DNA from 2 places in the Qipengyuania pelagi genome. Region 1 is predicted to be linked to the other one. Evidence: riboswitches for the same ligand, from Rfam matches in the RefSeq annotation. Region 1 holds a riboswitch; the other holds the start of a gene.
The links. Region 1 has a riboswitch for cobalamin ahead of GRI47_RS13465 (TonB-dependent receptor plug domain-containing protein). Riboswitches for the same ligand answer to the same signal wherever they lie in the genome.
Positions count from the first base shown of each region.

Region 2: another riboswitch for cobalamin. It lies ahead of GRI47_RS03155 (TonB-dependent receptor plug domain-containing protein); the one in region 1 lies ahead of GRI47_RS13465 (TonB-dependent receptor plug domain-containing protein).

Region 1 covers NZ_WTYD01000002.1:566,916-571,307, forward strand. Annotated here, with positions in the region: gene GRI47_RS13455 (cobalamin-binding protein) at 1-99, opposite strand, end outside; gene GRI47_RS13460 (hypothetical protein) at 101-655, opposite strand; gene GRI47_RS13465 (TonB-dependent receptor plug domain-containing protein) at 667-2,598, opposite strand; cobalamin riboswitch at 2,775-3,006, opposite strand; gene GRI47_RS13470 (helix-turn-helix domain-containing protein) at 4,113-4,367, shown strand; gene GRI47_RS13475 (hypothetical protein) at 4,364-4,392, shown strand, end outside.
Region 2 covers NZ_WTYD01000001.1:607,786-612,177, forward strand. Annotated here, with positions in the region: gene GRI47_RS14920 (hypothetical protein) at 1-22, opposite strand, end outside; gene GRI47_RS03150 (cell wall hydrolase) at 155-1,183, opposite strand; cobalamin riboswitch at 1,448-1,636, shown strand; gene GRI47_RS03155 (TonB-dependent receptor plug domain-containing protein) at 1,743-3,716, shown strand; gene GRI47_RS03160 (ABC transporter substrate-binding protein) at 3,713-4,392, shown strand, end outside.

The DNA of each region.
Region 1 (4,392 bases):
GCATTCGTGCGAGCGACCGACGAGGCTCTCTCCCAATCCGAGTGCGACGGCGATTTCGGTCGCGCTCGGCAGGAGGGACACGATGCGCGGCTGCGCCATGTCAGGCGAACCGTATTCGCGGAGAAGGTCCGAATAGCGTGGGAGCGGCTCTGGCGAGGAGCCAGGACGCCAACAACAGTCCTGCGAACCATAATGCATCGTTCGCGAAGATCTGTCCCACGATCGCCATCGTGAAAGTCTCTGTCCCGCCTACCACCAAAGCAAACCCGAATAGCGCAGCCTCGTAAACAGCGAAGCCGATCAGAAAGGCGCCAAATGTCCGAAGGGTGCTCAGCTCGTTTTGTTCTCCCATGATGATGGCACCGGCGAGCATGGCGAGAATAGATGCGATGCCCAGCGCACCGCCCCAGGCGAACGCATATCCCGTGTGCGGGTAGCCGAGGACGGTGAACCCCAGCAACTGGTTGGTCGCCCAGATCGCGAGGATCGTCGTTAACGCGAGCGAGCGGCGCATGGTCGCGGCGGTCACGATCGTAACAGCCACGAACGGCATCATGCAGGCGGCAACCAGCGATCCGCCCACCGTCGCCAAGGCAAGTGTGACAGGCCATGCGAACCTCGCAATGTCGGACTTTGCTATCATTTCATCCGTCATCGAAATTCTCCTTAGAAACGCGCGTGCGCGCCAATGGCGAACGAGCGTCCGGGCGTCGCGAAACTGAAGACATCCTCGTAATCGGCGGCCGTCAAATTCTCGACTCGGCCGAACAGCTCGACATTATCCATCACCCTCACGTCGGCGTTGACGTTCAGCAGAAAGTAGTCGTCCAGTTGCACGCGAACCGGCACGAACGAGGGATCGATGAAAGCGCTGTCGATCGTCTCTCCATTGTAGCGCGCAACGAGCGTGACCCCTCCGGCATCCTTGGGAGCGCGCCAGTCGACAGCCAGGCTGGCGGTATGGGAGGGCCGCCGCACTTCGCGCGCGCCATCCTCGTGGGAACGCAGATAGGTGTAGGCTCCATTGACGCGCCAAGCTTCCGCGAAGCGCGCCTCGCCGAACACTTCGACGCCGTTTCTCTTGGATACGGTATCGCGATTGCCAGGGCTGGCGACGAAGTTCGGGGGCGGAAAAGAAGTGAAGATCTCTTCGTCCAGTTCGCTCTCGAAATAGGTGACCCCGATTGAAGCGCGCTCACCGAACAGCGACTGGTCGATCCCGATCTCCCATCCGCTCGACTTCTCGGGCCTGAGGTCGGGATTGCCGATGAAACGGCCGTCCACGAACCCATATAGTTCGTAGAACGAGGGGTTCTTCACCCCCGATCCGACGGCCCCGCGCACTCGCGTAGCCGCAGCGATCCGATAGCTCGCCTGAAGCCTGTACGTGGTTGTATCGGCGAACTGGTCGTTCCAGTCCCTGCGGATGGATGCGGACGCGCTCGCTCGGTCTCCGAGATCGATCGCATACTGGCCGACGAGACCGACATTGTCGATCTGTCGGCGACCGGTGAATGCGAAGCCGGTCGGATCGGTGTTACGGAAGCGTTCGCGTTCGACATCGAGAGCCGCCGTGACCCGGTGGGTCAGACCGCCAGCCTCGATACGCAACGTCGTATCGTAGGACCCTTTCAACCTCTGGCCCTCGCTGCCATAGCTGCGTCCAGTCGAAGCGAAACCGTCGCGCCGGGTATCCGCGATCTGGGCCGAAAACGCTTGGGTCCAGCGATCGTCGAGCAAGTCTAGCTCGCCCCTGATGAGCACATAGATAGCCTCGTTCTCGAAGCGGTTGCCGGGGCTATCGACCTGGAATCCGAAGGTCGGACTTCCCGGATCGGAATCGCTGTCGTTGAATTCGGCATTGGTGCGCGCGTAGCGTAATACACCAGTGAGGCGTGCATTGGTTGATGGCGCGAACGTCGTCTTCAGCGAGACCGCACCACTGTCGTTCGCAAGATCGCGCGTGCCGTTCCGGGCGCCTGGCGTGCCATCGGTGGTATTGAGTGTGGCGGACAGCGCGTAGTCGAGATCGCCACTATATCCAGCGATCCGGGCAGCACCGTTCACCATGCCGAACGAACCGGCTTCGATCCGCGCGACCGCCCCGGGCGCATCGCGGCCGTCGAGAGTGATGTACTGGATGACGCCGCCGATCGCGTCCGACCCGTAGATCGCGCTCTGCTGTCCGCGCAGCACCTCGATCCGCGAAGCCTCGTCGGCGATAAGCGTTCCGAAATCGAACTCGCCGGCGTAGGGATCCGACACCTCGATCCCGTCAACGAGGACGAGCGTATGGTTGGCTTCAGCACCGCGCAACCGAAGCTGTGTCTGACCGGGAACCCGTCCGACCGCGACCCCTGGGACGTCGCGGAGCACGTCGGACACCTCGCGGACTTGCCTCCGGTCGAGGATTTGCTCGTCGAGGACGGTGACCGATCCGCCGATCCGGTCGAGCGGCATGGGATCGGTGGCGCGGTTCCCGGTGACGACGATCGAGGTGTTGGATGTCTCTGGATCGGCAGCGGGATCGATGGTCTGAGCGAGCGATGGAGCCGGCAGAAGCACGGAAGACAGAAGCGACAGGTGAATGTATTTCATGAGAACGAATTTCCGGGGCGCCGGGCGACTTGGCCGGAGCGTCCGCACGAGTGCGGTCGACGAGACTGCTAGGGACGGACGCGTGCATCCCCCGGCAGTCCTGCCGATGCGGCTCCAACCGCTACTCGTCGCCCGGACGAAATTCGTTTCGCGCCTGGCCAATCCCATGAGCCCGGCAAGAGCGACACGCGCCGGTCGGTCTCCTGGCTCACGGGTTGTCGCACGAAACATACCTTCCCAGACGACAATTGCCGCCCAGTGGTTGTGGAGCCAACCCCACCCATGTTACGCGCTCGCCGCTTACAGTTGCAGGGACAGCCGCAGAATTGGCCTATCGAGACCTCACTGCGTTCCCGTTACCGGCACGCTTTATCGACATTTGATTCTGCCGACGCTCGTCTCATAGACTTTGGTCGAATGAGCGGCAAGCGCGCAGTTCCAGAGCAACGCAGCAAGACGATGGTCGCCGTTTTAGGGGGTAGGTGAACTTAATCCATCGTATCTGTTTAGGTCACCAACTGAAATGCCCAGATGTTGATCCGTCGACCTTTGGATTGGCACCAGCTTTCGCTTTCGTCTGAGATCGATTCTCAACCCTTTCTTAAATATCGCGAATGGTGTCGGAAGCCGTACGGCAGCATTTTAGTTTCTAATGCGCAAGCCGGACAGATCGCATACGGTCCAACTTCGTCGCCGGTTCAATGTCCTCTATATTGAATGCGCGGCCTAAAAGCCGACCGTCGCACACCCACCCTAAACCACGACATTAAAGCGTCAACATTATTGACCCAGAAGCTGACACATAGGCCGTCCACGAGCGTGGCTGCAACCAATCGTCGAGTATCCCGTGTGCGCTCGTAATCCGAATATCTGGCGCTTGGTGTGCGATGATCGCGTCGTTGCGCTGCCTTGGCGTTGCATCATTTAGCGACGCTCTTAGACACTGCCGCTACAGAAACTTTGCAGCTTGGTTGCTAATCAGAAGCACACTCGCAACGCTATCACTGCAGGTCGCTGGCAGCGCCGGATACAGTCGCGATGCACTCCGCTTGCAGGCGTAATCGGCGTGGGGTATTTGTCCGTAAGCGTCTGATTTGAAGAAAGAAAATGAGGGCGAGATAAAAGCGCCGCCGTCGGTCGGGGCGCAGGTGGTTGGTTTCGTTCAGTAATATGCGACGGCACCCATATTGCCCCTGCGGCGCTCATTTCAAAAAGTTCTTTGCTATCAAACAGATTGGCGACGGCGCTTGGCGTTCTGCGCTGTTTTCGTTCGGTAACCCACTTTCGCCCGGACGTCCTTCGCCGTCCCGATGAGCATCGGTGCATTTGACTGGAGTGCTTGCCCCCACGCCTCTGCGCTGCGGCGAAAGAACGACAGCTGCGGCGTAGGAACGTCATGTGGCGCAGGGTGCCCTAATCGATCGATACTCAGTGCTGATGGCGGGCCGGCCTGTTCCCTCCATGCTTCCCAAGGTCGGTCCGTCATCACCCGAAAGATGAAAGGATCGACGGCTATGCCATCTGCGAGCACGACAGAGCATCCTTGCGAGCAATGCGGGCCCCAGGCCATCGAACCGATCGCCATGCGCGTACCCGAAGCCTGTCGCTATCTCGGGATCGGACGCAGCACACTCTATGTGCTCATTTCCAGAGACGAGATCGAGATCATCAAGATGGGGAGCGCAACCCTCGTGCTCACAGCCAGCCTGCGCTCGCTGGTTGAGCGGCTACGTCGTCCTGCCGATCAGGTACCGGGGACCGCTATATGATTACGGCGCATCCTGACTTGCTGAA
Region 2 (4,392 bases), on a different contig from region 1:
GGGCGGCGATGGAATACGGCATTTGGATAGGCGACCTCGCTCTGTGGCGAGGTCTCTGTAAGGGGCGGGTCGCTAACCTTCTGTTCCGCGGCAAGGTTTCCAGTGCGTAAAGGTCTCGGGCCGCTCCCAATTCGCGCCTCTGACCTGCTCCCGGTCAGGTGCCGGGCTTGCGGATCCACTGGCCGCTGCGCGCATATTCGGGTTTCACCGTGCCGCCGCTTGGCAAATTGTCGTCGACCTGCGGCTGTTGCGCTTCGACCGGACCGGACCCGCGTGGCGGAGCGAAAGCCTCGGCGGGGGAGGGCGGCTCCGACAGGGTGCGGCCGGGGAGGAGAGGGGGCGATATCGTGCGATCCGGTTCGGTCACGAGCGAGGGAACGGCATCGCCCGCGAGGCGTGGCTTGGGCGCGGCCAAAGGCTCGCCGCCGCGATAGCTCATGGAGAACGCATCGGCGAGGCCCGCGCGCCCTTTCCAGCGATAGAATCGATGCGCCCCGATCGACCCGATCAGGTCGAGGCTGCTCGCCCAATAGGGATTGACCGCATGGGTGTGGTAATGGGTGGCGGTGCCGACGGGGGCGAACACCTTGCCGGAAAGAGCCTCGAGCGCCACCGATTGCGCCACCGCCCAGGGCCGCGCGGCTGGGCGGCGATTGAGGCTGCCGTCGCAGGTAAAGGTGAACTGGCAGCCCGTATGCCGCTCCGACCCCTGAAAGACCACGCCGCACACACTGTTCGGATAGGCGGGGTGGGCCACACGGTTGAGCACTACCTGAGCCACCGCCTCCTGCCCGGCATGGCTCTCGCTCGCCGCTTCGTAATAGACCGCCATCGACAGGCATTGCAGCGCACGCGCCTTGTCGATGCCCGATCCTGCCGATTGGAAGGCAGGCGCGGCGGCGGCGCTGGCATCGGCGGGCAGGCTGCTGGCGGCGAACTGGACCGTCCCCTCCTTGTCACCGGAGACGCGCAATTCGTCGAAATCGAGCGCGAGGCGGGGCGTCTCCTCGAGGTAATAGAAGGCGGAACCGGGGAAGCTTTGACCCGGCCGTTCGAACGGCATCGGGGTGGGCGCGGCCTTGCTGCGTTCGAGGCCGAAGGCGCGGGCCGCCAACGTGTCCCAGGCGATCGGCTCGGCCAAGGCAGGCACCGCCACTGCGACCAGCAGCGCGCTCACCGCCATGATGCGACGCCGCGAGATCGGTTCGCGGCCCGTCGCGACAGGCGCCCGATCGTGGGCACGCGCACCCGACCGCCGCCTGCGTGCGCGCGCAGCCGAGCTTCGTGGTCGCCTTCCGGTTTCGAACCCGGTCATGGAATCGCGCGTGTCCTTCTCCACCGATCCGCCGCCTTAGCAGCGCAAAGCTTGCCTTAGCACTAATGCGTAGGATGCGGCAGAGCCGTTCAAGCCACGCGCCGCTTGCCACCGGCCCGCACCGCGCCTAAGCGCGCCGCCAGCGTCATGGGTGCCGGTTCGCGCCGGCCTAAGAGGGAACGGGGTCAAACGCCCCGGCTGCCCCCGCAACTGTGACCGGGGAGCGATCCCGCCATAGGCCACTGTATCTTCGGATACGGGAAGGCGGCGGGGAAGCGGTGATCCGGGAGCCAGGAGACCTGCCCATGCGTGTCGTTCGGCCGCGGGCGGGGTGTACCGATGGCAGACGGGCGAGAGCCGCCTATCCCGATCCTGGGGAAGGCGCTCCCTCCGTAATGAGCGGCGTTCGTTCATTTTTGGAGGTATCATGTATAAATTCCTGTTTTCCCTGTCTGTTTCCTGCCTGTCCATCGCCGCATCTGCGCAGCAAACGCAGTCCGAGGCGCAGCCCGATAGAGATGCGGGCGAAGAGGCTCTGGCCGAGATCATCGCCGGGCAGGGCGGCCCTGCCCCCGTGCCGCCGGAACAGCGCCGCGAGATCGAATTCGTCGCGCGCGAGGATGGCGGAGCGGATGTGATCACCGTCACCGCGACCGGTTTCTCGCTCGATCCCGACAATACCGGCCAGTCGGTGACCGTGATCGGCCGCGACGAAATCGCCGCGATCCAAGGTGCCGACCTCAGCCGCGTCTTTGCGCGCCTGCCCGGCGTAACCTCGGTGCGGAACGGGCCGATCGGCAGCTTCACCGGCCTGAACGTGCGCGGCGCGGCATCCCAACAGCTGCTGGTGCTGGTCGACGGAGTGCGCGTGGCAGATCAGGCGTCCCCCGGCGGCGGCTTCGATTTCGGAACCCTGCTCGCCACGAACGTCGCCAGCCTCGACCTGACGCGCGGCGCCAACAGCACGATCTGGGGAGCCGATGCGCTGGGTGGGGTGCTGAACGTCTCGACCCGCGGCGCGGCAGGTCTCGACGCCTCGCTCGAATATGGCGCGCGCGACACGCTCACCTCGGCCGTCTCGGGTGGGGTCGAGGGGGATCGCTATTTTGTCGGTCTCAGCGGATCGGCGCTGCGCACGGACGGATTTTCTGCGGCGGCCAATGGGACCGAGAAGGACGGGACGAGACAGTTCGGGCTCGGCGGCAGCGCCTTCTTCGATGTCACCGATGCAATCGAACTCTTCGCCAATGCCCGCTACGCCGAAAGCGATCTCGACATCGACGGCTTCGCGCCGCCGACTTTCGCGTTCGGCGATACGCTCGATACGCAGCACACGCGGCAATATTCGGGCGCGGTGGGCGCGACTTATTACGGGCAGAATCTGACCCTGCGCGGGTCCTACGGCCTGTCCGATACCGAGCGCGAAAACGCCAATCCGCTGACCGGCCCCAGCTTTTCGAGCGACGGCCATACCGACAGCCTGCAACTGCGCGGCGAATATCGCGCGATCGGGGGGCTGACTCTGGCTTTCGGCGGCGAACAATACTGGTCGAGCTATGCGACCGACAGCGATGCCGGGGCGGATGTCTCGATCACCGGCGGCTATCTCCAGGCCGGTTGGGTGTTCGGCGGGCTTGCTGCCCATGCGGGCGCGCGGGTCGACGATCACGAATTGTTCGGCAGCGCGGTCAGCTTCGGCGGCGATGTCAGCTATGCGCTCGGCGGTGGCTGGCGCGTGAAGGGCAGTATCGGCGAAGGCTTCAAGGCGCCGACTTTGTTCCAGCTCTTCAGCGATTTCGGCAACGAGGCTTTGCAGCCCGAACGCAGCACCAGTTACGATCTCGGCATCGCGCTGGGCGACCGCAGTGCGGCGCGCTATTTCGCGGTGACGGGATTCCGGCGCGATAGCGAGGATCTGATCGGCTTCGCCTCGTGTTTCCAGAACCCCGCCCCGATCTGCGCATCGCGCCCGTTCGGATATTACGAGAACACCGACCGCGCCCGCGCGCAGGGGATCGAGGTGGAGGGCAGCGCCCTGCTCGGCGAAACCTTCCGCGTCTCCGCCATCTACAGCCTGATCGATACCGAGGACCGGACGACCGGCAACGAGTTGGCGCGCCGTCCGCGCCATTCGGCGACGCTCTACGCTGATTACGAAGCGCCGTTCGGGGTGCGGCTCGGCGCCGATCTGCGCCTCGTTGGCGACAGTTTCGACAATGCGGCGAACAGCGTCAGGCTTGATGGCTATACGCTGGTCGATCTGCGCGCCGCGATGCCTGTCACAGACGCGGTCGAGATATTCGGCCGGGTCGAGAATGTGTTCGACGAGGACTACCAGACCGCAGCGGGTTACGCTCAGGCGGGGCGGGGCGCGTTTGTCGGTGTGAGGACGCGGATGTGATCCGCCTCGTCGCGGCGGCGGTGCTGGCGCTGGGCGGATGCTCGGCGCCGGAACCGACGCCCGCCCCGGCGCCGAAAACCCGTCCCACCATCGTCAGCCTCAACCCCTGCGCCGATGCGATCCTCGCCGAGGTTACCGCGCCGGGGCAGTTGCTGGCGATCTCGCATTACAGCAAGGACCCGCGCGCCAGCTCGATGCAGCCGGGCGATGCGGCCCGATACGAAGCGACCGGCGGCACGGTGGAGGAGGTGCTGGCGCTCGACCCCGATGTGGTGGTCGCGGGCAGTTTCATCGCCCCTGCCACGCGGGCGGCGCTGGCCGATCTCGGCATCAGGGTCGAGACCGTGGGCAGCGTCGGCAGCGTGGCGGACAGTATCGCCCAGGTCCGCCAGCTCGCGGCGCTGACTGGCGACAAGGCGGCGGGCGAGGCGCTGGTTGCACGAATCGAGAAGGCCGCGCGGCCTTCCGCAGAAACCCCGGTCGACACCGTCCTCTGGCAATCGGGCGGGATCGTGCCGGGAGAGGCCACATTGGTCAGCGAATTGCTTGCCCGCGCGGGGCTTGCCAATGGCGCGGCGAACCGTGGGCTGGGGCAGGCGGATTATCTCTCGCTCGAAGCGGTCCTCGCCGATCCGCCGGACCTGCTGCTGGTCGCGGGCAGCGAACGGGGGCAGGG